Regions from separate parts of the Butyricimonas hominis genome, predicted to be linked through region 2. Evidence: riboswitches for the same ligand, from Rfam matches in the RefSeq annotation. Region 2 holds a riboswitch; each other region holds the start of a gene.

Region 1 (6,706 bases), 100 kb from region 2:
GTTCCTTGTAATTGAAGTGTGAACCGTAAGTGTGGAACACGATGAGGAGGTTGTCGTTTGCCAGCGAGTCGATATAATGCTGCATGAAAGGTAACATGGCTTCGTCGTAATTGTTGAGCGTGATTAAACCGCCGTCCTCGGTGGGGCGGATGTTTTTGTAATAATCAGCTTCCTCGCCGAAATAGTCGGTAAACGAGCGGTTCGGTACTTGGTTGGAAAGGAACACGGTCTTGAATCCGGCTTCCTTGAATGCGGTCACTACACTTTTTTGGGTGTACAGGCGCTCGTAATGACAGGCGTCGGCGGCAGACAGGATGAGAGGCACGCTTTTGTGCGTGGTATTCGATTGCGTGATAGCGTCTTTGTACAGGACTAGGTTAGCCTCGTTTTTCAACTTCGGGTTGGTTTCCCGTTCATAGCCCCACAAGCTCCAATTCTCGGCACGTCCGGCTTCCCCGATGACGAGGACGTATATTTCCCGGCGTTCATGGGCGGTATCCCGTGTGGCGCGGAACGTGAAGTCCTTGGAGGTGACGGGGTAATCCATGCTGCGGTTCCATTTCTTGCAGGCAAAGTAGAAGTTGTACATCACGTTCGCCGGGTAGAGGTCTGTTTTTACCTCGTAGGTGTTGTCCCGTCTTTTCTCGTAAGCGGTAAGACCGGAGCCGATGATGAGTAACACGAGTCCCCACGTGATCATTTTCCGGCGAAAAGCGGCAGGGCGGACTACCTTGTGATGGACCGCGATGGAAGCCAGCACGATGACCGGGATGTAGAGGACGCACACGATGATAATGGAGGGCCAGATGTTGCCCAGCAGTTCGCCCGCCTCGGATGCGTTCGTGGTGGGCAGGTTCAGGAACATGTCCACGGCAATGACGGATTCCCCGAAGAGGTAGAATAGCACGAGTTGGAACGCGTGCAGGATAAGCACGGGGATGAGTATGAGTTGCATGAGTCCCGCCCGTTTGAAGAGCGAGAAGACGATCATGTAGATGCTCAAGGGAACAAGGACCAGTATGATCTTCCCGATCGCGGAGAGAGGTTCCGTGAATATCAGGCAGAAGTTGGGGACAAGGTTCAACACGATGAAGAGCCAGAACAGGGTTTTGCTCTTTTTCACGAAGTTGACAAGTCCTTTAGAAAGCCTCGTTAATATTGAAGTAGAATGCTTTGACGCCTTTGCCGATACCATAATCCAATCTTACGTTAATTCTGTTTTTAAATTCCCAACGGTAGCCGATGCCATAAGTGGGCAGGGTGTGGCTCCATTTAAACTTGTCCATGTCCGGAAACACGTTTCCGGCACCTGCCCACGCGGTTATGCCGTGGCGGTTGTATATTTTTTGACGGAGTTCTACTTGCGCCTGTATCAGGTCATTGTCCCGGTAGCGACCCTCGTAGTAACCTCTCATGCTGTACGAACCGCCCATCAGGGCAACCATACTCCACGGGGTGTCCCCGTAGTTGAATATTCCTTGTAATTGCGTGGCAACGATAGCTCCTTTCCACGCTTTGTGATAATACCGGAAGTCGAAGCTGGTACGCTTGAAATCCTGATCGTTACCGAGGAAGCCGGGAAAGAACTGTTGCTCCAGTTGTACGTAGATTCCCTTGTAAGGGTTCGGGATAAAATCTCTCGAGTCATACGAGATGATGATTCCGGGTCCGAAGGTGGTGACGTTCTTGGGTGCCCCGTTGAGGAAGCTGATGTCGTCGAAATCTTTCGCGTTCACGTTGCGGAACATGAGGTTGGGACCCACGTAGAGGTTGGGAGCCAGACGCCACAGGAGTTCGAGTTTGACTTGTTGTTCCAGTCGTTTATATTCGGTTTTGCGGTCTTCATGTCTGCCGGCTTCATAACCGATGCCCCAGAATTCGCTGGGGAAGGAGAAGAAGTACATGTTGGCGTTGAGCCGGAAACGGTCACGCGGGAAGATGCTATTGTTCCGGATTCCCAGCAGGTAGAAACCCGTGGTGGTGATGTCCCCGTAGATGGCGACGTTGGAGGGGGATATGGTTTTGTCGTGCCGGTCGATACGGTACAGCCCGGATGCCACGAGTCCGAGCCCCAGTTTGGTGTCGCTCGAAAAATGCGGTCCCCCGATAATAGAGAAGTCGAATCGCTTTTCGGCTTTCTCTTTGTTGGCGTCCGCGAAATAACGGTAGAACCGATGGAAGAATCCGGTCTTCACGGGTGTGGTGTCAACGGTGACCGTGTCTTGCCCGTTGGCGGAAAGCGACAGGACGCATAATAACGCGATATATAGTGTATGTCGAATCATTTCAGATTGATAAAGTTAAATTAGCATAGATTAAACAATCATTCATCTCGTGATTTCCTTGTACGCAATATTTGTGCCAATTGTTGGGTTAGCCGACAGAGATTCTTTTGGCAGGTCGTATAATCATTAGGGAAAAGTAAGGGAATTCGATTTCCACGAGGGCGTTCCGGTCGGTTTCATGTTGTTCGTTCGCGGTACCCACGTTTTGGTAATAGTGGTATTCGGCATCCGGGTGTTGACGGATGAATTCGTGGACGGTATCGGTGCATTGCGATAATTTCATGATGACGATAACGTGGTTCGTGGTGGTGAGTTCGTGAAGTTCTTCCAGCGTTGTTTTACCCGGTAGGACGATGAGTTTTTCTTCTTGTTTCACGATATGAAGTCCCGATACCGCTCCCGCGGCGATGAACGCGGGTACTCCGGCAATGACGGAGGTGGGGATGTGCATGGAGGCGAGTTTCTCGAACATGTAGTTGCCGGAAGAGTAGAAGCCGGAATCGCCTTCGGCAGTGACGGCAACCGTTTTCCCCTCGGCAATCCGTGCCGCGATTTCGAGGCAGAGTTCATCGTAAGCCCGGTTGGCAAACGTGCGGTCTTTGGACATCGGGACGTGGAAGACTCGGATTTTACTAGCCTCGACGGGTAGGGACAGGATGATGTCCCGGGAGTATGATTTGAAAGTCCCTTCTTTGCTTTTCGTACCGGGGCAATAGATTACGTCAACTTCCTGCAAGGCTTTTAATGCCTTGACCGTTATTAACTCCGGATTGCCCGGACCGAGGGAGATGCTGATTACTTTCATAGTCTATTAAGTCTATAAAGTCCGTAAAGTCTATAAGGTCCATAAGGTCAGTTCTCGAAGTTGTCGTGATGTTTCTGGTGTTTGGGACTTTACGACTTTATGGACCTTATGGACTTTATGGACCTTTTGAACTGATTTCGGGTGCAAAAGTCGTTAAAAAACGGATACGCTCAAAATAATATTTATATATTTGCAGGCGTCTTGGTGCTTCCGTGTTGGAAGAAAAGGGAATCCGGTGAAATTCCGGGGCTGTCCCCGCAGCTGTAAAGTCGTTTCCTGCCTCGAGGGTGGGCAGATTTTTTCTATAAAGCCACTGGATTGGAATCCGGGAAGGAGAAAAGATGACAAGCCAGAAAACCTGCCAGATGACACGAATGATTAATACTTTCGGAGGAAAAGAGATGAATGGATTAGTACGTTTATTGTGTATTTTGTGTGCTTGCGGAGTGTTTTGTTGCTGCAAGTCGAAAACGAGTAAGAAGTCGGTCGAGAAACAGACCGTTCAGGCGGGGAGCGATTCGATTCCCCGGGTTCGGATTAAATACGCTAAAGGGTTTTGGTTGGAGTACCGGGACGGGTATGCCGTGTTGAATGTCAAAGACCCGCAGGAGAGTAGCCACACGTGTTACCAGTACGCTTTGATTCCCCGGAGGAAGAAGGTGCAAACCCCGGCGGGGGTGCCCGTGGTGGAGGTTCCGGTGCGGAGCGTGGTGTGCATGACTTCTTTGCAGTTGTCTAATTTTATCAAACTGGACGCAACGGACCGGGTGGTGGGTATCACGAGTACCCGTTTCCTTTTTAACGGGGAGATGCAGAAGCGGGTGGACGAGGGGAAGACTCGCCGTATCGGGATAGAGGGGAATTTTGATAACGAGATTATCATGAGCCTGAATCCCGACCTGATGCTGATTTCGCCTTTTAAACGCGGGGGGTATGATGCCGTGAAAGATATCGGGATTCCTCTGGTGCCGCATCTCGGGTACAAGGAGATGACTCCTCTCGGGCAGGCGGAATGGATTAAGTTCGTGGGGTTGTTGCTGGGAATGGAGGATAAGGCGGGGGTGGAATTTGACCGGATAGAGAACCGGTATAATTCGTTGAAAGCGATGGTCGGTGACGTGGAACGTCGTCCCGTGGTATTTAGCGGGGAGTTGAGAGGCGGAGTGTGGTATGCCGTGGGGGGAAAGAGTTTTCTGGCACAGCTTTTCCATGACGCGGGTGCGGATTATTTCTTGAAAGACGACCCCCGTTCGGGTGGGGTGACGTTGGATTTCGAGACGGTGTACAATCAGGCGGAGAGTGCCGACTACTGGAGAATCGCGAATAGTTTTGCCGGGGAGTATTGTTATGCGGCGTTGAAGGCGCAAGACGAGCGTTACGCTGATTTCAAGGCTTTTAAGGATAAACGTGTCATTTATTGTAACATGCGGGAGAAGCCGTTTTACGAGAGTATGCCCGCAGAACCGGAGGTGGTGCTTGCCGATATGATTCGGGTGTTTCACCCGGGTGTGTTGCCCGACCATGAACCGGTGTATTACGATTTGCTTAATAAATAAGAGTGCATGGGACGAGGGAGAAATACGATATGGATGTTTTTTATCACGGTGTCTATCGTGGTGTTCTTGTTATTGAATATGTTGTTGGGCTCGGTGGCTATCCCGTTTTCATCGGTTTGGAACGTGCTGACGGGTAGCGGGGAGGAACCGGTGGCTTGGCAGAATATAATTTTGAAGTCCCGGTTGCCGCAGGCGTTGACGGCGTTGGTGGCGGGCGCGGGACTTTCTATCAGCGGGTTGCAGATGCAGACTATTTTCCGTAATCCGTTGGCGGGACCTTCCGTGCTGGGTATCAGTTCGGGGGCGAGTCTGGGGGTGGCTTTCGTGGTGTTGTTGTCCGGTAAACTGGGGGGAGTGGCCTTGAGTCGTCTGGGATTTATCGGGGAGGTGGCGCTGTCTGTCGCGGCTATCGTGGGGGCGTTGTCCGTGATGGGATTAATCGTTTTCGCTTCCCGGAAGATACGGGGGAGTGTTACTCTCTTGATTATCGGGGTGATGATAGGGTATATCGCGAATGCCGTTATCGGGGTACTGAAGTTTTTCAGCGTGGAGGAGGATATCAAGGCGTACGTGATTTGGGGATTAGGTAGTTTCGCCCGGGTTTCGGGGAACCAGATGATGTTGTTTGTGACGATTATGGCGGTGATTATCCCGCTGTCTTTTTTGTTGATTAAGCCGTTGAATCTGTTGATGCTGGGGGACGGGTACGCCCGTAATCTGGGACTGAATATTAATCGTGCCCGGGTGTGGGTGATTACTTGCTCCGGGGTGTTGACTGCGATTGTCACGGCTTATTGTGGTCCGATTATCTTTTTGGGGTTGGCGGTGCCTCACTTGTGTCGCACGATATTCCAGACTTCGGACCACCGGATATTGATGCCGACCTCGATGCTGGTGGGGGCCTCGCTGGCGTTGCTTTGTAATCTGATAGCCCGTTTGCCGGGGTTCGAGGGGGCTTTGCCCGTGAATTCGGTGACGGCATTGGTCGGGGCGCCGGTGGTGGCGTCGGTGTTGTTCGGGAAACGGAAGAGGAATGAGGTGGAAATTTAATGATTTACGATTTGTGATTTTAAATTTGGGTTATGGTTCGTTTGGTAAATCTTTCTATCGGGTACAGGGGTAAGAGCGACACGAAGGTGGTGGCTCAAGGGATTTGCACGGAGATAAACGGGGGGGAGTTGACTTGTCTTTTGGGGGCGAATGGGGTGGGGAAGTCCACGCTTTTGCGCACCTTGTCGGCGTTTCAACCGAAGTTGGGAGGGGAGATTTTTATTATGGGGCGGGAACTCGGTACTTATTCAGACAAGGAGTTGTCGAAGACGATAGGCGTGGTGCTGACCGAGAAATGCGACGTGCGCAACATGAGTGCCCGGGAGTTGATAGGGATGGGAAGAAGTCCGTATACCGGTTTCTGGGGAACGCTTGACAAGGAGGACAGCCGGATAGTGGAGGAGTCGATAGCGCTGGTGAAGATTGAGAATCTGGCTTCCCGTATGGTACACACGCTGAGTGACGGGGAGCGGCAGAAGGTGATGATAGCGAAAGCGTTGGCACAACAGACACCCGTGATATTTTTGGATGAGCCGACGGCATTTTTGGATTTCCCGAGTAAGGTGGAGATTATGCAGTTGCTTCACCAGTTGACACGGGAAACCGGGAAGACGATATTTCTTTCGACGCACGATTTGGAACTCGCCTTGCAGATTGCCGACAAGATATGGCTGATGGATAAGCAACACGGCATCACGATAGGCACACCGGAAGATTTGGCGTTGGAGGGACATCTGAGTAGTTTTTTTGCCCGTAAGGGGATTGTTTTTGATATGGAAACGGGGTTGTTCCGGATAGAGAATCAATATACTTCGCGCGTGCGGTTGCAGGGACACGGGCAAAAGTATGCCATGGTGCGGAAGGCGTTGCAGCGTAACGGAATGTTGGCTAACCGGAACGTGGAGTCGGAGGTGTACGTGGAAACGGGTGATTTGACAACTTCGGGTTTCAGGATTAACGTGCCGGGAAAGCCCGTGATAGAGGTGCAGACGATTGAAGAGTTGTTAAGC
Region 2 (6,706 bases):
GCATAGACCCGGAAATCATGCAAGCGAATAAAACCCGTTCGTTGGCGGAATTACTGACGGACTACACGGCTATTTATATCAAGAGCCTCGGGATGGGAGCCTTGTCGACCGCCTCCTTCCGTGGAGCCAGTCCCTCGCAAACACGGGTGAACTGGAACGGCATCAATATCACGCCGCCGATGTCGGGAACGTTCGATTTCTCGCAAATCCCGGTTTTCTTCACGGACAATATCAACTTGTATTACGGGAGCAGCCACGTGAAGAACGGGACGGGAGCCATCGGGGGAAGTATCAACCTATTCACCGACCCGGATTGGCGAAAGGGAGTAAGCGGGAAAGTGCTGGGCGAGTACGGTTCCTACGGCACGTACACCACGGGGGCACAAGTAAACACGGGCGGAGAGAAATCAAGTTTCAAAACCCGCCTGTATTACCAGCACTCGGATAACAACTATACTTATTTGAACAAGATTCTGACCAACGTCCCCTTCCGCGAGAAACGACAGGATGCCGATTACACGCAATGGGCGGCAATGCAAGAAGGTTATTTCCGGTTGTCGCGCTACACCCGGTTGACGGCAGTAGCATGGTATCAAGAGGGCGAACGGATGTTGCCCCCCGCGCTTGGGGTGGTGAACCAATCACACGAGAAACAGCGGGAAACGAATTTCCGGGCATACACGGGACTGGATTTCACCCGGGGTATACACGCCCTGCACGTGAAAGCGGCATGGCTGTACTACCGGCAGAAGTACGACAAATGGTACGCCGGGGGGATGTTCGACCCCGAGGGTACTAAAAATCAATCGCAGACGTGGCAAGGCATTGCAGACTACACGTGTACCCCGCGGGAAAATCTCGTGCTGGGGACAAGCCTGACTTACTCGCACGATTTGATACGGGTGAGCAGTTACATTGATATTGACTCGTCGAAATACACGCTGGGCGACGTGGATTATGATATCCCGGTGGTGGAACCGCCATTCCACCATCACCGTAACGTGCTGTCGTGGCAGGCATCGGCGTTGTGGACCCCGGTGGAATGGATGATGCTGAACGGGCAGTATATGTTCGAGCAAAACGATAGCCGGGGAGTATCCACGTGGTCGGCGGGCGTGGTATTCAACCTGTGGGAAAAAGAGTTGCAGGTAAAGGGAAATATGGCTTACAACTATCGGTTCCCAAGCATGAACGACCTCTATTGGCGACCGGGAGGCAACCCGGAGGTGAAGCCGGAAGACGGGTACTCGTATGACGCTTCCGTGGCTTACCGGAAACACTTGTACCGGGGGTTATCGCTGGACGCAGAGGTATCGGGCTACTTGATGTATATCGACAACTGGATACTATGGTTGCCCAAGGACGGGAATCAATGGGTGTGGACGCCGCAGAATCACCGCAACGTGCGCTCGGAAGGCGTGGAACTGTACGGGAAACTGACATACGAGATGGGGGATTTAAAGGTGAACGCATCCGGTAATTACAGTTGGTCGCAATCCCGTACCCGCAAGAAACAGCACGAGGACGACGGCTCTTACATGAAGCAGATTCCTTACGTGCCACGCTTCAAATGGAACGTGCGGGTTGCCGCCGATTACCGGGGAGCCTTTTTCTCGTGGCAAGTGACTTACATCGGGCGACGCTTTATCACGACTGACCAAGCATACGCTACTGACCCCTATTCGGTACACAATATATTGGCAGGCTACCGTCACGAGTTCCGTAACGGGATGAGCCTCACCCCGCAGATACGGGTGGACAATCTACTGGACACTTATTACGAATCCACGCAGTACTACCCGATGCCGTTGCGAAACTGCCTCGTGTCACTGATGTGGGAATTTTAGAGGAAGAATAAACAAGTTATATAATATTACATGATGAAAATTAGAATTATGAAGAAGTTTTATTTAGCACTTTTGTTTTTGGGAATATTTGTAGGATTCTTGAGTTCTTGTAGTGATGATGACGATAACTGGACACCCGTACCACCGACCGTAACCATCGAAAGCGAGAATGGTAGTTTTTCGACGCTCCCGATGGAATCTATCGTACTGAAAGCCAAAGTTGACAACCCAACGGAAACAAGTTTGGAGTGGTTTGTAAACGGGGAAAAAGTGGCAACAGATTCTATTTATACCTTCACGGCAGAAAGCATTGGAAATTATAACGTTTCTGTTATAGCATACACTACAAATAGCCGCAATCACGCTTCCACGTCAATCGAAGTTCACGGGAAATACAAGTATGGTACTTTTATCGTAAACGAATCACCCATGGGCAGTCCCGGGAGTTTAATTTTCATTAATCCTAAAGGAGAGGTGACAGATAACGCCTATTACCTTGAAAACGGAGGTGACTTGGGAAAGCAAAGCCAAGATCTATTCATCAAAAACAATAAAATGTATATTCTTTCACAAAACGGGGGTGATGACGGAGGCTTTTTAACCATCCTCAATGCAGAAACATTGAAAAGGGAGCGAAAATTTCAGGAAGAACTTAACGGACAGGTGAGTATGCCTAGCCACGTGGCAGTACTAGGAGATGATGACATTTACCTACGTGACAATAATGGAATAAAAAGATTTCAACCATCAAGCGGAACCGTCATTCTTATTGAAGGCACAAAGGGTGCTCGGAAAAATACAATGGCTGTTGCTGACGGGAAAGTTTTTGCCACAGTAAAAAACACGGTTGTCGTAATTGAAGCAGGTAAAGATGCAATTAGCAATACGATTGAATTTGACGGGAATGTTTCCGGTGTAATTAAAGCATCCGACGGGAATCTTTGGGTTTCCGATGCATCCGGGAAAATCACTAAAGTTGACCCGAAAACATACGCTAAACTAGGAAGCAGCACTGTATCAGAGGAAGCAAAAAGCCTTCTGAACCCATCATACGCAGCAGCCCCCAGCATTACAGCCAAAGGGGACACGCTATACATGAGTGCCCTTAAATCAACAATTTACCGTCATATTTTCAGCACGGGAGAAACGAAATTAATGGTGGATGCCAAAACGATGGTCGACAACGTCGGTATCATTTACAACACGTGCGCTGTTCACCCGATTACCGGAGAAGTTTATCTAAATTCCATAAAAGGATACGGCCAAGACTACAAGATTAATAACATCAGTGTATTCAACTTTAGCGGGGATGAACCAGAATTAAGTGCAAATTACGAAAATCACACGGCATTCCCCGCCGGCACATTCTTCACTTATAATTTTGAATAAACGGTTCATGAAAAAGAATTTACTTTATATATTAGCTATTCTGGCTATCACGGGAATGTGGAGTTCCTGTAGCGATAATGATGGCGGAGAAGATGAACCGGAGATGCCTCTTACCGCACCGGAGGTGTCTGTACAGAACTTGAGCTTGAAAAATGCTATTCTTCCCGCAAAAGCAGTAAGATTAAGAGCGAATATCATCAATACCACGCATGCTGACCTGCAATGGTTCGTGGAGGGGAAGGCAACATCAACAGACACGATATACGAATTCTCGTCCGCCACAGAGGGAGAGTATAAAATCAAGGTGACGGCATCCAACATCTTGGGCGAGGCATCGGACAGCACGTATATCACGGTACAGGACGGTTTCAAAATCTCGGATGTCAAAAACTGGACGGGCGAGGGCGAGTGCCGCTCGGTGCTGGCGATACAATGGGTAAAACCGGAGGTGGAGGATTTATTGCACCCGACAGACGAGGATGTCTTTTTCCGGGCGTGGGGATACAAGTGGAATAAACCGCAAAAAAGGGAAGATACCCCCACAGGAGAGGAGATGATTATTGCCATTGCCAAGGAAGATCCCCGTTTGTTTGTCATCGTTCAGGTCGACGGACACGGGACTGCCATCAAAGGATTCGGCTATGACGGCAACGGTGACGGAAAAATCTCAATTGAAAGCGATGATTTCGTGCACAACAAAATAGAATACAAGGGGATTTCTTTGACAGAAGCGGATTTCACGAATGGCATATACGTGCAAAAACAAGAGGATAACATTGATGACGTCAGGGTTACCAGCGAGGGCGACTGGTGGATGGGCGGCTGGTACGTGGCTTATGCATCCTACTGGTTGGGATACGGGGAAGCCGTACTGGAAGCGGAAGAGTACGAGTATTCCAATTTCTACGCCAGTAACCGGGAACTGGAAGACGAGTGCTGGGATGCATGGACATTCTCCCCGATTAATGACGCAGAACAAAATATCCTACCCATACCCCGCTTGTTGAAAGCAGCAGCCATCAAATAGCAATAGCATATTCCAAAATACTTAACTAAAAAATAATTTTATACTTGAGCTCCCGGATGATCCGGGAGCTTTTTTACTTCCACATCATCAACATATTTCAAGAACAGGCTAAAAGGATATCGCTCTGGATGTAAAATGTAAAAAAATACTTGATTATTTAACATCATTCCTCTATCTTCGCGAAGAATAATGGAAGTGAGTGGTGTCCCGATTCGCGAATCGCGTTTCGGGATGAAAAGGGAATCAGGTGTAAATCCTGAACAGAATCCCCTGCTGTAAGTTTCACTGTACTTCCCGGGCATACTTTATCCACTGTCCCCGACACGAGGGACGGGAAGGAAGCCCCGGAGAAGGAAACGAGTCAGAAGACCTGCCACAAGCTAATATGTTTCATGTTCAATGGGAAAGGAGAACATAAACGCCAGTACCGCTTACAAGTCGATATTTGACGCCATCTTTTTCCTACAAACAGAAATGTTTGTATCCACGTGGGATACTTGGGTATGAATTAATTATTGCGTTTTTTAATATATAAAATTAATTCAAAAAAAACTATTATGAAAAAGTTGTATTTATTATTTATCGTGTGGGGATTGATGAGCTCGTTGTTTAGCGCATGTAGTGATGATTGTGATTGTATTCCATACCAACCAGAACCGGAAGTACCGACAGCACCTGTCGTAACAATTACCAATAGTGAATACACCATGCTACTAACAGATTCTATCGTTTTCAGAGCAAATATTACCAGTGAATTACCCGCCACTTACCTTTGGACTATCGGAGGACAAGAAGTATCCACCGACTCTATTTACGTGTTCAAGGCTGATGCCGTAGGCGTATACACGTTACAAGTAACAGTCACTAACGAAGCCGGGAATCAAATTCAATCGGTACAAGTTATCGTAAAAGAAATCACCAAAGAAGAAACCCCTGAAGGAAAATACAAAAATGGGACATTCATCCTGAACGAGGGGCTAATTGGAACGTATGGTTCTTTGATTTTCATCAACCCAGATGGTAATATTACTGACAATGTCTATTTTCGAGAAAACGGGAAACGATTATGGTCTCTAACTCAAGACTTATTCATTCATAATAACAAGATGTATATTATCGCCCAAAAAGGGGATGATGCCTCCATGAATTACGGAGCAATCACCATTCTCAACGCAGAAACCTTAAAAGAGGTATTCTCTTACTCATTCCCCCCAGAATTAGGATTTACTTCTCCTACCCATATCGCTGTTTTAGGAGAAGATAACATATATATACGAGATGAGAACAGCATAAGTGTCTTCCATCCCTCAGACCTTTCCATGACAAGAATAGCCGGAACAGAAAAAGCTCATAAAAATACAATGGCTGTCGTAGACGGAAAATTATTTGCAGCTATCTATAATCAAAAATCCTTAGTCGTTATTGAAAAAGGCAAAACAGAAATTACAACCACGATTGAATTCGATGGAAATGTATCCGGAATTATCAAATCATCGGATGACAAATTATGGGTATCGGACGAAAGTGGTAAAATTTCAAAAGTAGACCCAAACTCCTACGAGATCATAGCCTCGAATCAATTAACTGGAGAAGCCGCAGAACGATTGAAACTCAATCCCCCAAGTAGTCAAGCCGCCGCTCCTCATATTACCGCCAAGGGGGATACACTATACATGAGTGCCACAAAACCAAGCATATACTTCCACATCTTCAGCAAAGACACAACAGCCCTAATGGTTGATGCAACCCAATATATTCCAGCCTCTCCGGACTATTTTGAAGCCCAAAATTTTCAAGCATACAATACATGTGCAGTGGATCCTGTCACGGGCAGAGTTTTCTTGAACACGCTTAAAGGCTGGGGAGGATTACGGCACAACAACCATATCTCAATTTTTGATTTTACCATTGTTGTTACTTATAATAAATACACGAAAAAATATAAAAATACAATTACACCAAGACTTTGTAAAGATTACGCAAACTATTTAGATTATCCTGCCAATATATATTTCACCCACAATTTTCAACATTAAAATTCAGAAACAATGAAAAATCTTTTAAATTTGATTTTCGCTTGCATATTTGCAAGTTTTATCTTGTCTTGTAGCGAAGACATGTACACACTACCGGAAAACGAGAAGCTAACAGAAGTCAACACAACTCTTTCAAGAGCTTCTGAAAACCTTCAGCCTGTTACTAAAATCAGTGATATTCAAAACTGGACCGGCACAGGCAGCAATAGTTCTATACTTGCCATCCAATGGGTGAACGCAAAAGATATCACCAAGCCTCAAGATAATGAAATCCATTTTTTAGCATGGGGATATTACTGGGATAGTCCTACTCCAACAGGAATGGACATGGTTATGGCTATTGCTCAAAAAGATCCGCGTTTGTATGTGGTTGTCGGAGAACAATGGGGAGGTATCGTTATAAAAGG
Region 3 (6,706 bases), 120 kb from region 2:
TAATCATGCGGGAGGTGTAGGCTTCCCGGACTTCGATGCCGGGGAATGCCTTTGCCGCTTTTTTATTGATAGCCTCGATGGTGAGTACGCGGGTGTCGTCGTGTGTCGTCCCGAAGTGAACCATAAGAAGGGCTATTTTGTCATTCGGCCCGAGGGTTTTGAATATATCGGATTCCTTGAAACCTTCGCCATGACCGAAGGCGGATACGCTTGTCAATAAAAGAAAGGCTATTAATATGTTTTTCATGATATCGGTTTTATTTCGTGAAACGGATTACAAGACTGGCGAAGAATGTTCTGCCGGGGTTCAGGGTAGCGTAGTTCACGCCGTTGGGGCGGTCGTCCGTCCAGTCGAAGAGGTTGTCAATCCCGGCGTTCAGTTCAAACAGGAAGTTACCCACGGGTGCGAAAGTATGCGTGGTGGCAAGGTTCCAAAGTTGGTACTTGGGGGCGCTGACGTCGGTGTATGTGTCTTCCCCGGTCTTTTTGTCCGTTGTCTTTTTATAGATGTATTTCGAACCTTGTATTCTCCCGTTGACATTCACGTGCAGGCGGTATTTGTTCCACTCGTGTGTCCAGCCTCCCCGGAAGGTAGCGGCGTGTCTTACCGATTCGCTTAGGCGGCGTCCTTCCCCGTCGGCAGCGTAAACGCAGTTGTAAGCCCCCGCGGCGGAGAATCCGGCACCGAGGTAGCTGTTCACGGAGATGTCGAAGCCTTTGATGGTGGCTTTGTCGAGGTTTTGATACAGTTTTTTGTTCGCTATCCCGTTTGCTTTTTCCTCTTCGGTAGGGTCTACCTTGTAGTCGGAGATAATATCTTTGACGTCATTGATGTATCCGTTCAAGGCAACATTTAAATGCTTGCCCGTGTACTCGATATTTAAATTGTAGTAATTGGATTTCTCGGGTTTTAAATCCGGGTTCCCTATCGTGATAGAACCTCTGTTTTCATAGTCGTAATACAGTTCTTGAATGCTGGGGGTTTTGAATCCCATGGCGTATGACGTTCTGAAATTGAATGAGCCGAGGGAATACATCAAGGCTATTTTTGGCGTGAAACTGTTTTTGAACATTTCGTTGTACACGTAACGGAATCCCGGGAGGATTTGTAATTTTTCCCAAACTCGGATTTCATCTTGCGCGTACAGGGCTAACGTGTAAATTTCTTTCGGTTCGTCGAGGCTTCCGGGGTTTTTCATGTAGTCGTTCGTGTATTCGGTGCCCACGGAAATTTTATTGTACTTCCCGGCTTTGAACACTCCTTTCAGGTTGCCGTTGTAGTACTTTTGGCGTTTGGTTAAATCTTCGTCGCCGACATGGAAAGTGGTGTCTTTTTTGCTAACTTGCGCTACCGTGTATAATTTGTTGTACTCGTAGTTGTCCATGTAAAGGTCGAGCGAGATGTACGCTCCATCGTTCATGAAGTACTTTCCGCCCAAGCCGAAATTATAGTCCATGTAGGTGAGGTCGTATTGGTACCCCCCGTCGTTTTTCTTTTCTTGTACCGGACGGTTTACTTCCCGGTCGAAATAACTTCCTTGCGCGTAGAGTTTCAATTGCTCGTTGGGAGCGTAAGTGAAGTGTTGGGTAACAATATTGGAATGGAATTTGCTGGATGACTCTTTTCTCGTGGGGATGACCGTGTCGCCGCTGATTTCATTGGGGTTTAATTGCCATCCGCCCATCTGCCGCCTTTGGTAAGAGGTGGAGGAGGTGAATTTGCCGAAATTCAAATCGACACTGGCGTTTTGCGAGAAGCTGGATTCTCCCCCGAAACGGGTTTTCGACTGCACGCTAATCGGGTCTTTCGGTTGTTCGGTGATAACGTTGATTACCCCGGCGATGGCGTCCGAACCGTAAAGGGCTGATGCAGCGCCTTTCAATATCTCGATACGTTTCACCCGTCCCATGTCGATACGCGACAAGTCGGTATTGTTGGAAACATCTCCCGCCACTTTCTTCCCGTCGATGAGAATCAAGATGTATTTGTTGCTCATGCCGTTGAGCGTGAAGTACGAGCCCATGACCGTGGGGCGAATATTGAACGCGGGGTTCAGCAACAGGAGGGCGTCCTCGAAGGAGTTTACTCCTGCCTGTCTTAAGTCCGACCCGCTAATCACTTCTACCGGGACGGGCGAATCTTTCAATCGGCGGTGGGTTCCTGTTCCCGTCACCACGACCTGATTCAAGTTTACCGGGGTGGCGAGTAACTGGAATAATATGTCACTTTTGTTTCCGTTCACTTTCATGGAACCGACCTCGTAGCCGGAGTAGCTGGCACGAAGCGTGTAAGTCCCGTCGGGTATTTTTTCCAGAATGAATTCGCCCTTGTTATTCGTGGCGATACCGATGCTTGTTCCGACTAACCGAACATTTGCCCCGGCAAGGGCTTTACCGGTTTTGGCATCTACAACTTTCCCCTTTAAGGTGATTTCTGCAAAAGCGACGCTCGCTAATGCTACTACGAATAATGTAGTCAGCGCTACAAATTTCTTCATGTAAGATTAAGTTTAAAAGTTCATAATGGTACTCCTGACCCCGGGAATACGCTATTACCTGTTTTGCTTTGGCAGGTCTCCTGACTACGCCTAAGAAAAGTACCTTCCCGTCCGCGAGGACAGTGGTGCAAGAACCTTTCTTTGAATCCCCTCCCGGGGAAACGGGCATCACAGTAGCGGGCACTGTGTCGGATTCTAACCGACTTCCCTCTTGTGCGCTAATGGGATATTAACACATCACCAAAGACTCCGCGAATGTATGCAGATTCCATTAAAAAATACAATGAAACGGGGAAAAAATTAATTAATAATTTGTAGGGGAATTAGTGGTAAAATAGGATATAGAGAAATTACATTTCCTTTGATTGTGTTGAAAATCTGAGTGTTGTAAAGAAAATAAAAAAGTCATGCAAGAAATGCATAATATAGAAAAATATATTACTTTTGCCCCCGTTTTGGTGCGGAACCTTCGGTCATGAAGGCGACGCTTAATAGGGAATCCGGTGTGAATCCGGGACTGTACCCGCAGCTGTAAGTTCCTTTACAAGGGATTTTGTACTTCAAATGTCACTGGTGTAATAACTGGGAAGGCAACAAAATCCGGAACAAGTCAGAAGACCTGCCGAACGATGATAACCATAGCTTTCGGGAGAAAAAGCGAGAGGAAAAATACGGATTTTACCTTGAAACTCATGTTACCCTAAAGACTATGTTAATAATGCTTTATTCATTATTAATATATAGTTTGTATGAAAAAAGTTGTTGTATTGGCAGTATTGCTGTTCGCGTGTGTCGGCTCGCTTTTCGCCGAGGATAAAGACAAGCGCAAAAAGAAAAGTATCACGGATACGATTTTTCGTATCGATGAAGTAAGTGTGCTTGAAAAAAGAAAACGTATCGATTTGTTGGGGTTGGATGTACCGTTGCGCTTTGTCCCGATAACGGTAAGTAAACTTTCCGGGCAGATGCTGGAGCGTAAAGGTATCGTGAATCTGGAAGATGCCGTGAAGTTTTTGCCCGGGATTATTCACAAGACAAATCAACTGGGGGCGTTCCAACGATTCTCTATCCGGGGACAAGGGAGCGCGCTTATCATGATCGACGGGATGCGGGACGAGCGAACGGTTAGCCAGAATGTTCCTTACGGGGACTTGTCATCCGTGGAGTCCATCGAATTGATAAAGGGACCCGCTTCGGTGTTGGCGGGACATTCTGCCATGGGAGGGGTTTTGAACATCGTGCGCAAGAAGGTAACACCGGATTTTTCAGCTAATGCCCGGATTAGTTATGGTAGTTGGGAAGAAAAACGGGCTACATTGGGTTTCGGGGGAAAGTTGGCGGGACCGCTTGATTACCGGGCGAATATCCATTATTCCACGGGCGACGGTTACCGGCGCACGAACGCGAATAGATTCTCCCTTTATGGGGTTTTAGGCGCGAATGTCGGCAAAGTAGGGAGATTGGAAGTGAGTGGCAGTTACGCGGATGATAAGTACACGACTGAAATAGGGGCCGCACCGACCGTGCGTTATGATGTGTACGAAGTCGGTAAGGATGCCGGGCCTTTTATGAAGAGCGGAGAACGGCATCCTTATGCCGATTATCACGAGATATATAATGATTACGCGAATAATCGGATGAAGCGTAAAGTATGGGACGTGACGGCACGGTACACTCACGTGATATCCGAGAACATGACATTGCGAGAGAGGTTTACTTATTTCCATAGCGATTTGGATTATTGCTGCGTGGAAGGATTGGGGTACCGGACTTCGGAGGAATCTATTTATAAATGGTATTATACCTCGAAAGGTAAAACGACCTATATAAATCTGGATTCTGTGGTGCGAAATAAACCGTTGAACTTTAACCCGGAGCATAAACAATTGAGTAATGTGCTGGAATTGACAGGTAACGTGGAGACCGGATTCGTGAAACACCATTATACATTGGGATGGTCGTATTTCGCGTTTGACTTTGTACAGTATAACGGGTACGGGAGTGATGATTTGTGGGGACCCGGATTGGGTGCTGTGTTGGCATTGAAGAATCCGCAGTTGGTACAAGGCTGGTGGGATTCCAAAATTTCAGCTGCAAGTCTGAAAACCGATAGAACGCATGCCGTGTATTTGCATGATGTGATGGAATTTAGCGACCAATGGAAGGTGATGTTGTCCGGACGCGTGGATTTTTATAACTATAAAACGGCAACAGCAAAGGTTTTGGACGGGAAACAGGACTACAAGAAGGAGAACCGTTCGGAATGGAATAAAGTGAAGACTTCCGCTTTCACGTATCGGGCGGGAGTGGTGTATTTCCCGGTGCCGGAATTGTCATTTTATGCTTCCGCTTCTTCTTTCTTCAATCCGGTGGTGAAGTTCTATAATCCGGATATTATGTATTTGGATAGAAAGGGGAACGAGTTCAATCCCGACACGGATGGCGGAGAAGTGTTTAAGCCGGAGAAAGGAATTTCGGCAGAAGTCGGGGGGCATTACACGTTGAATGAATGGGTGGATGTCAACGCTTCGATTTTCTACACGAGCCGCTATAATGTCGTGAAAAGTTTGGGTGATACTACAGTGGTGATTGACGGCAGTACCGTGACGAAGAATATTCAAGGGCAAGTAGGTCGAGGAATGTCAAAGGGATTTGATTTTGAGATTGTGGTTCGTCCTCTTCCGACGCTTCGGTTTACGACGGGATTGAGTTGGGCGGAATATCGTTTGCGACAGATAGCGGAGAGCGGACGATTCTCGAAATACAAGGAAGAGAATAAGAATGTGCGTGAAACAGGTGTGCCTCGTACAACTTTTTACGCGTATGCCGATTATACGATTCCCACGGGGGTGTTGAAGAACTTGTCGTTCCAATTAAGCGGAAATTTCAAGGATAAGGTGTTCTCCGATATCAAGGAACGAATTTACACTCCGGCGTTGTGGCTGATGGATGCGGGAATATATTACACGATCAAGGGGCATGTGAATCTGGCTTTGAATATTAATAATTTGTTTGACAAAGAGTATTTCGAGAAAACAACTGTACTGGGAAAACCCCGGAATTATCAGGCATCCGTGTCATATACTTTTTAGTTTCGCCGAAGGCGAAAGTTACAGGTTGGCAGGTTACAAGTTAGTATTGATTTGTAACCTGCTAATTTGTTGTTTATGAAATCTGTGGAAATATTTTGAGGGGTAGACGTCAGAATGCAGACTTATTGGCTACTTTTGTCAAAAAATAGAATAGTCATTATAATATAAGAATATGAAAAAGTTTGTATTGTTTTTATTTGTTTTGGTCTTTGCTGCCCACGCGGGCGTTTACGCGCAAGATACGGTAAAGCAGGATACCGTGAAACCTGAAGGGTATAAGTTTACGGACATCAAGAGATTGCCCGCTACTTCGGTGAAGGACCAGTTTCGTGCCGGGACTTGTTGGTCGTGGTCTACGGCTTCTTTTCTGGAGTCGGAGATGATGCGACAGGGAAAAGATTCGGTTAATCTTTCGGCTATTTATTTCGTGAAACACGCTTACAGTGACAAGGCGGACAAGTATGTGCGTTTGCATGGCGTGTTGAATTTTGCCGTGGGTGGTGCTTCGTCGGATGTCATTAACATGGCGAAGAAGTACGGGATTGTGCCTCTTGAGGTGTTCGAGGGGTTGAATTACGGGGAACCGAATCACGTGTTCGGGGAGATTGACGCCGTGTTGAAAGCGTACGTGCAAGCGGTGGTCGAGAATAGGAATAAACGTTTGAGTACGGCTTGGAAGAAAGGGTTTGATGCAATTTTGGACGTTTATCTTGGTGAAGAGCCCGAGAAGTTCGAGTACAAGGGAAAAGAGTACACACCCCGGACTTTTGCCGACGAGGTGGTGGGGTTGAACATGGACGATTACGTGAATCTGACCTCGTTCACGCACCATCCTTTTTACACGGAGTTTGCCTTGGAGGTGGAAGACAATTGGTCGTGGGATAAGGCTTACAATATCCCGCTCAACGAGTTGATGCGGGTGATGGAGAGTGCGATTGATAACGGGTACACTTTCGTTTGGGGTGCTGACGTGAGTGAGAAAGGATTTGCAACGAAGGATGCCGGGGTGGCGGTGGTGCCCTCGACCGACACGAGAGAGATGACCGGGGCTGAAATTGCCAAATGGGAGAAATTGCCTAAAGAACAACAGACGTTGGATGCTTTCAAGCTGGCTCC

The links. Region 2 has a riboswitch for cobalamin ahead of H8S64_RS00725 (DUF5074 domain-containing protein). Riboswitches for the same ligand answer to the same signal wherever they lie in the genome.
Region 1: another riboswitch for cobalamin. It lies ahead of H8S64_RS00340 (ABC transporter substrate-binding protein); the one in region 2 lies ahead of H8S64_RS00725 (DUF5074 domain-containing protein).
Region 3: another riboswitch for cobalamin. It lies ahead of H8S64_RS00285 (TonB-dependent receptor); the one in region 2 lies ahead of H8S64_RS00725 (DUF5074 domain-containing protein).

What each region holds. Positions count from the first base shown of each region.
Region 1 covers NZ_JACOOH010000001.1:85,703-92,408, reverse strand. The annotation lists gene H8S64_RS00355 (phosphoethanolamine transferase family protein) at 1-1,123, opposite strand, end outside; gene H8S64_RS00350 (BamA/TamA family outer membrane protein) at 1,140-2,285, opposite strand; gene cobI (precorrin-2 C(20)-methyltransferase) at 2,374-3,090, opposite strand; cobalamin riboswitch at 3,276-3,470, shown strand; gene H8S64_RS00340 (ABC transporter substrate-binding protein) at 3,492-4,646, shown strand; gene H8S64_RS00335 (iron chelate uptake ABC transporter family permease subunit) at 4,653-5,696, shown strand; gene H8S64_RS00330 (ABC transporter ATP-binding protein) at 5,729-6,706, shown strand, end outside; gene H8S64_RS00325 (hypothetical protein) at 6,701-6,706, opposite strand, start outside.
Region 2 covers NZ_JACOOH010000001.1:190,021-196,726, forward strand. The annotation lists gene H8S64_RS00710 (TonB-dependent receptor plug domain-containing protein) at 1-1,847, shown strand, start outside; gene H8S64_RS00715 (DUF5074 domain-containing protein) at 1,896-3,236, shown strand; gene H8S64_RS00720 (PKD domain containing protein) at 3,244-4,263, shown strand; cobalamin riboswitch at 4,447-4,655, shown strand; gene H8S64_RS00725 (DUF5074 domain-containing protein) at 4,821-6,299, shown strand; gene H8S64_RS00730 (hypothetical protein) at 6,312-6,706, shown strand, end outside.
Region 3 covers NZ_JACOOH010000001.1:69,890-76,595, reverse strand. The annotation lists gene H8S64_RS00295 (sirohydrochlorin cobaltochelatase) at 1-247, opposite strand, end outside; gene H8S64_RS00290 (TonB-dependent receptor) at 258-2,498, opposite strand; cobalamin riboswitch at 2,552-2,758, opposite strand; cobalamin riboswitch at 2,952-3,139, shown strand; gene H8S64_RS00285 (TonB-dependent receptor) at 3,248-5,590, shown strand; gene H8S64_RS00280 (C1 family peptidase) at 5,763-6,706, shown strand, end outside.